DNA from 3 places in the Virgibacillus siamensis genome. Region 1 is predicted to be linked to each of the others. Evidence: riboswitches for the same ligand, from Rfam matches in the RefSeq annotation. Region 1 holds a riboswitch; each other region holds the start of a gene.
What was found. Region 1 has a riboswitch for thiamine pyrophosphate ahead of B1K71_RS01575 (lipoate--protein ligase family protein). Riboswitches for the same ligand answer to the same signal wherever they lie in the genome.
Positions count from the first base shown of each region.

Region 1 (2,270 bases):
GGTCCACTGTCCATTAGTGTATGCAGGCTTTCATAGTCACCTTTCATATCGGACGGCAATATCTCAATTGTGCAGCCCGGATTCTGATTTCGAACTGCGCGAACGGTGTTGGCAAAGACCTGAGCGCCTCCATCGTTCAGGTCATCACGTGCAACTGCAGTGATGACGACGTGTTTAAGCCCCATTACGCTGACTGAGTCCGCCACACGCTTCGGCTCACCCCAGTCAAGTTCATTCGGCATTCCGGTTTTAACTGCACAAAAGCGGCAACCACGTGTACATGTATCACCAAGAATCATGAATGTTGCAGTTTTGCGTTCGCTCCAGCATTCATGTATGTTCGGGCAGCGTGCTTCCTCACAAACAGTATTCAATCGGTTTTCACGCATCAATTTTTTTAAGCCGCGGTATGATTTATTTGTATTGATTCGTGTTTTCAGCCACTCCGGTTTGCGTATGTATTCTTCCTGTTTTGCCACACTTACACACTCCTTGTTGGTTGTTTGGTTGAGTAGTTGGTTTCGGCTAGATGAAATACTTCGTTCCACTGGCTTTCAGATAGAGTAAATGGTTCAAGCTGAAGATCCAGACCATCTCTGAATCCTTCGTAAAAGGCTTTTTTTACCGTATCATAGGTTTGTTTTTGTTCGGTCAATTGATTAATTGCAGCTGCTTTCTTTGCAAAAGCGCGTCGTTTTCTTGCTTTTACTTCTTCATTTGGAAAGACAAATAAATCAAATAACATGATTTCATCAATGGACAGTGGTATTGACCCATGCTGCAGCAAAACTCCGCGTTTGCGGGTTTGCGCATTTCCGGATAATTTCTTGCCATCCGCAACCATCTCGTAAAATGCCGGGCGTTCAAAGCAGATGGCGCTTCTCTCTCTGGACAGATCTTCAGCGTAATTTGCCTCAATTCCCAGGTTTTTGTATCCTTGAATGATTCCTTTGGATAAAACATAGTATGCTTCCTGGATGGATGACGGGATACCCGGGTTTTTTTCGGAAATGACGATGCTGTAAGTCAGTTCATCATCATGCAGTACAGCGCTTCCGCCTGTCAGTCGCCGTACGTGCTGGCATTGATGTTTTTGCAGGTTGCGGTAATTAATTTCGGCATCCTTTTGAAAATGACCGAGTGACAGGCTTGGTTTTTTCCAACCGTAGAATCTTAGGACAGGCGGGATTTTTCCTTCACTATGCCAATTTAACAAAGCTTCGTCCAAAGCCATGTTTACGGAAGCATCATGAAACCCGCTGTCCAAGATTCCCCATTTTCCATGCATTATGTAACCTCCTTTATATTGATTCCGGATAATATAAAACTGCAGCCATATGGATGCAGTCGGATGATTTGTTATGACTGCACTTTCCCACGCTGGTATTATCCGGTTCGGGTTCAAGGGTCAGAACAACAAAGTCCTTCTCAGCCAATCTAGCTCCCCTAGTGCTAAAAAATGGAATTCAATTATTAATAATTATCTTAACGGGTATTTTTCATAATGTAAAGCATCCATTTTAGCTGAAGCCTCTATAATGATTTATCCACGGTTCCGGGGGGATATCCACGAATTTGAACTAGATATTCACGGTTCCAGGGCGGGTATCCACGAATTTAAGATAGATATCCACGATTTCTTACTTTACGTCCGCAAAACTAGTCACACCCGGGGGAAGACCCGGATGTGACTAATCTATATTTAGACACTCTCCTCGAGCAATTGTTGGACGTTTTCCGTTTTTCCCTCGTGTAAAAAATTAACAATGGTACTGCCGATGACGACCCCGTCACATGCTTCAGCAAGTTCATGTGCTTGAGAACTGGTAGAAACACCAAATCCGGCCAGGACCGGCTTATCGGTATAGTTTTTTAGTTTTTGAAGATAGTTTTTTACGTTGCTGTCATGCGTGGTTCTGGCGCCGGTTGTGCCTGTGACAGCAACAGCATAGAGAAAGCCTTCCGTTCGTTCAGCAATTTTTTGCAGCCGTTCATCAGGTGATGTCATTGCAGCAAGCCGGATATACGAAATGGCATTTTCTTGCAAATCATCTTTTACAATTGCTTCCTCCTCCAGTGGAAGGTCCGGAATAATAACACCGTTAACCCCCGCATCTGCACAATCTCTGGCAAAATTCCCGGCCCCGTACGTAAAAACAGGGTTTAAGTAGGTCATCAAAATAACCGGAATCGTTCGTTCTTCTTTAAAGCTTTTCAGTTTTGTCAGAACGGATGATAGGGTAGTGCCTTGTTCCAATGATCGTTGCCCT
Region 1 covers NZ_FUIH01000006.1:132,721-134,990, forward strand. Annotated here, with positions in the region: gene lipA (lipoyl synthase) at 1-479, opposite strand, end outside; gene B1K71_RS01575 (lipoate--protein ligase family protein) at 482-1,288, opposite strand; TPP riboswitch at 1,356-1,458, opposite strand; gene trpA (tryptophan synthase subunit alpha) at 1,703-2,270, opposite strand, start outside.

Region 2 (2,270 bases), on a different contig from region 1:
GTGCAGGAAGACCTGAACGGATGGCAGCAGGAACAAGCAATGCACATATGAGCGGCACTGCCGGTGTCGGCCAAAAGAATAACGAAATGACATACGTAACGCCAATCAGAACAAAAAATGACACATGACCATTGACCATTACCTTCTGGATTGGCTGAATCATTTTCCTGTCCGCCCCAAGATCACGGAGCGAATGTAGCAGCGCCATCATGAATGTAATAATCAAAAAGATGCTAAACAATTCCTTTGCTGCAACCAGATTGGCATTAAATATCGAAATAAACCCATCAACAATATTTCCATTATATACCCAAGCAATAACGAACGTCCCGAGTAATGAAGGGAGTACAACTCCTTTCCGGAAAATCATTGTCAGTATAATAATCAATGTGAATAAACCGTATAACCAATGTGAGATGGTCAGCTCCATTGCAACCACTTCCTTTTTTGAATGTGCTATAGCCTATGCACAAAACGGGAGAGTGGTGTCAATGGAGAGGGTCTATTGGTTTATATATTACAGACGAAATGCGCGAAAATAATATCCTTCTTAATAGCTTCTTAATCTGATGATACTTCCCCTTCGGCACAATCATTACATAACAGCCTGCCGTCTATCTGCTCACCATCAAAAAAGCCATTTTCACAGTAAACATTTTTCCCGCATGCCTGACACGCACCGATTAACTCTCTCATTAATATCACCTCTTTCTTTAGTATAGAAAAATAGTCCCTTGCATGCAAAGGACTAAAAATGGTGAGCGGATAATTTTAATGGGTAGATTCGATTAATGTTTTCGGTTGCTTATAGAATAACAGAAACACAAGCACAGCAGTCAAAATAAATGACGGCAGCATATAGGAGCCATTATAAAGCAGCGAATACAGCCATACGGGTTGTCCTTTTGGAGCTGCTTCTGCAAAAAATGCTATCCCACCAGCAAAATGCGCTAAAAAACGCAGCCCGGTTCCAATAAAAACACCAAGTGCAATATACAGAAAACTGCTCTTTCCATTACCTTTGCGGATGGCATTTCGAACCGGTTTGGCAAACGCGCCGGCAAGACCAAGCACCGTAAATGCCACAATGTAATCAAGAAATCCCTGAAGAGGTGTCAATATATATGCACCAAACATTATTTGCAGAACTCCCCATAAAAATCCTGATAAAAGACCGCCTTTCAGCCCCCAGCGGAATGCAACAATAAATATCGGAATCATAGCAAACGATACCGAGCCGCCCTGCGCCCATATTTTAAAAGATAAGAACGGAATCATATCCAATAACAGCGCCAAAGCTGTAAAAATAGGAACCTCCACTAAAAACAGTGTACGCTTCGATTGCACAACTATCTGCCTCCCCTTCCCTGTCGGCACGGTCGCCAACATGATTTTTGCACACAAAAAAAGCAATGCCAAGGGGAAGCTTCCTGATGGGGAATCCGCTCACATCGCTAATGTAATCCATCAAAAAAAGCCACCATCCCTACGCTAGTATTAACTAACAGGTTCAAAGGGTAAGAACAACTTGTTCACTCTCAGCCGTTTGGCTCCCCCTGAAGGCTTCTATTAATTTGCTTTTTATGTTAATTGTATTATATCGTACCTGAAGCGGAATGACAAAATTATAGTTTCATAAATTCTTCAACATCTTTTACACAAAGGGCAATTGCGCTCTCCCAGAAATCGGGTTTTGTCAGATCTACATCCAGATGCTTCGCGGCCAAATCTTCCACCGTCATCCGTCCGGTATCCCGAAGCAGTGCAATGTAGTCATCTTCAAAATCGCCGCCAAGTTCTTGTGCATGTGCGTAAATGCCAAGACTGAATAAATAGCCAAACGTGTACGGGAAGTTATAAAATGGTACACCGGTTATATGAAAATGCAGTTTGGATGCCCAGAAATTTGGATCATAATCAGTGATGGAATCTCCATATGCATCTTTTTGTGCCTCCACCATCAACTCATTTAACCGTTCCACTGGTACCATACCATTTTTCCGTTCTTCATAGAAACGCTGCTCAAAGTTAAACCTTGCCTGAATGTTCATGAAAAAGGCAATACTCCGCTGAATTTTCGTCTCGAGCAATGATTTCTTTTCCTCCGTGTCTGACGCGTTTTTGACGGATGCATCAGCAACAATCATTTCAGCAAACGTTGAGGCTGTCTCCGCTACATTCATTGAGTATCCCTGGTTCAGTCCATGCATATCATTCATAACGTGCTGATGATAGGCATGGCCAAGTTCGTGAGCTAATGTTGCGATGTT
Region 2 covers NZ_FUIH01000007.1:842,488-844,757, reverse strand. Annotated here, with positions in the region: gene B1K71_RS07840 (hypothetical protein) at 1-430, opposite strand, end outside; gene B1K71_RS20255 (hypothetical protein) at 562-696, opposite strand; gene thiT (energy-coupled thiamine transporter ThiT) at 772-1,347, opposite strand; TPP riboswitch at 1,467-1,567, opposite strand; gene B1K71_RS07830 (M3 family oligoendopeptidase) at 1,626-2,270, opposite strand, start outside.
Region 2: another riboswitch for thiamine pyrophosphate. It lies ahead of thiT (energy-coupled thiamine transporter ThiT); the one in region 1 lies ahead of B1K71_RS01575 (lipoate--protein ligase family protein).

Region 3 (2,270 bases), on a different contig from region 1:
CTTTCGAATGATATAGGCGGTAATAATGGAAACAATAAACCAAATACCAAAAATAATTTCAAATCCGAACGGTGCGAGTCCAAATGGGAGTAAAATATTCCGCATCCCTTGTCCCAAAAGGGAGAACATCATATATACGACCCCGCATACAACACTTAATACAGACATTAAGACGATTTCTTTTAATTTCCATGTTTTAGCCATGGGTATCAACCCTTTTTGTTGATGGACTATTTGCTGAAATGGTGAAGGTCATGGTAACGTGAGATACCTCTTGTTGTACGTTGTTAAATGCGTCATGCATGGCATGAAAGATATCCTTCACATCTCCATCAAGACGTGTTGCATAATGGTCCGGACTTACCTCAATGCCCTTACTTTTGGCTAAATCAATTTGGTTGTAAATCGCATCCATATATTGCTTATTGCCTAACGGGTAAATGGCAATCTTGCATCCTGCCAGCTGTGAAATGGGCAGGCAGTTTTTCATGTTCACTGGTTCATCCGGTGCGTTCATATAAGCATCTGCGTCAGAATCTCCCGGGCAGCCAATCGAAAAAGTACCGGTCATTGCAATGTGTTCGCCGGATTTTGCGGCATGCAAAAAAATAGCTTTAGTGACATCAAATACTTGCACCATTTTCCCGCGGATGCATGTACTGACGTCGTCTGTCTTTTTCCAGACACTCGAGGTATCAACTTCATTGAGGGTTGATAGAATCAGATCAATAAAATCATCACTCATCGGAAATAAAGTGAATTGACACCCTGTGATTCTTGAATTGCTGCAACTATTCATTCCAATCGCTCCTAACCTTTTGTAAAAATTAAAAAAACTGCATTCCCTAAAGAAATGCAGTCGCGTAATATGTATAAATTAACAACATATATAACGTACTGCACTTCCCCACGCTGGTATTGTCCAGATCGGGTTCCAAGGGTCAAGTAACCTTTCTCAGCCGCATTTTGCAGCTCCCCTAGTGCGTTCATTCAGTTATGCAGTTTTCCTATTTATAAGCGTACTCAATATCACTGCTTTTGTAAAGTCCATCATTACAACTAAACCAAATAAATAGAATTTAGGATTACCGGCCAACCATGATGAAAGCTGGGCGACTTGTAAGTTTAAAGGATTTTAACAGTTTTTATTCCAACAAAACAGCCTATCTTAATCTCACACTTTCTGGGCGGATGCATAGTATAGTCCATGAAAGGTGGCGAGAACATGGAAAACAACCAATCTGCTGTTCAATTGGAGCGTGCTGAGTGGCAGAAAAGACAACGCAATCAGAGGCTGAAAAGTTTATTAACCATTTCATCTCCAATTTTTATTTTGATTCTTTGGGAAATTTTATCACAAACGCATATTATGGACCCGCGCTTTTTCCCACCGCCTTCAGAAATAATTAAGACGTTAATATCGATGGGATCAAGCGGTGAGCTGTTCGTGCATCTTAAAATCAGTTTGGCCCGCATTTTTTCCGGCTTCTTATTGGGGGTAATTCCTGCGATAATTCTTGGATTGCTGATGGGAATGTACTCGCCGATACGACATTTTTTCTCGCCGCTGGTTATGGCGCTTATGCCAATTCCGACACTGGCAATGTTGCCGATTATTTTAATTGTATTTGGAATTGGTGAGTTTTCCAAAATGCTGATTATTGGAATCAGTGTCTTCTTTCCTGTGGTCATTAATACAGCTGCTGGTGTAACAAATATTGACCGGATTTATATTGATGTTGCTAAAAATTATGGTGCGAGTCCGAAAGATTTCTTCTTTAAAATTGCGTTGCCTGGCTCTTTACCGGTAATGCTGGAAGGAATTCAAATGGGGCAGGCGATTGCGTTATTAACAATCGTAGCAGCTGAAATGGTTGCCGCCAACAGCGGGATTGGATATCTCATTTGGGTAAATTATAAAGCTTTCTTATTAACGCAAATGTACGTAGGTCTGGTGCTAATTTCCTTCTTTGGCTACTTCTTCTCCTTATTGTTAAGGGGACTGCAGAGTAAGTTGATTCCGTGGAGATAGCCGATTCAAATGATAGGGAGGGTAACTGGTATGGCACATTCGACTAAAATTACAATTGATCAGTTAACAAAGGTTTTTTATAAACGTAATGAAAGTGTAACTGCACTGAAAGATGTAACGCTTCAGATTAAGGATGGCGAATTTGTATGTTTACTTGGCCCAAGCGGTTGCGGAAAAACCACATTGTTGAGAATGCTTGCTGATTTGGAAAAACCAAGTACCGGCACATTTAAAATTC
Region 3 covers NZ_FUIH01000007.1:679,848-682,117, forward strand. Annotated here, with positions in the region: gene B1K71_RS07010 (ECF transporter S component) at 1-204, opposite strand, end outside; gene B1K71_RS07015 (YkoF family thiamine/hydroxymethylpyrimidine-binding protein) at 197-799, opposite strand; TPP riboswitch at 888-989, opposite strand; gene B1K71_RS07020 (ABC transporter permease) at 1,226-2,032, shown strand; gene B1K71_RS07025 (ABC transporter ATP-binding protein) at 2,063-2,270, shown strand, end outside.
Region 3: another riboswitch for thiamine pyrophosphate. It lies ahead of B1K71_RS07015 (YkoF family thiamine/hydroxymethylpyrimidine-binding protein); the one in region 1 lies ahead of B1K71_RS01575 (lipoate--protein ligase family protein).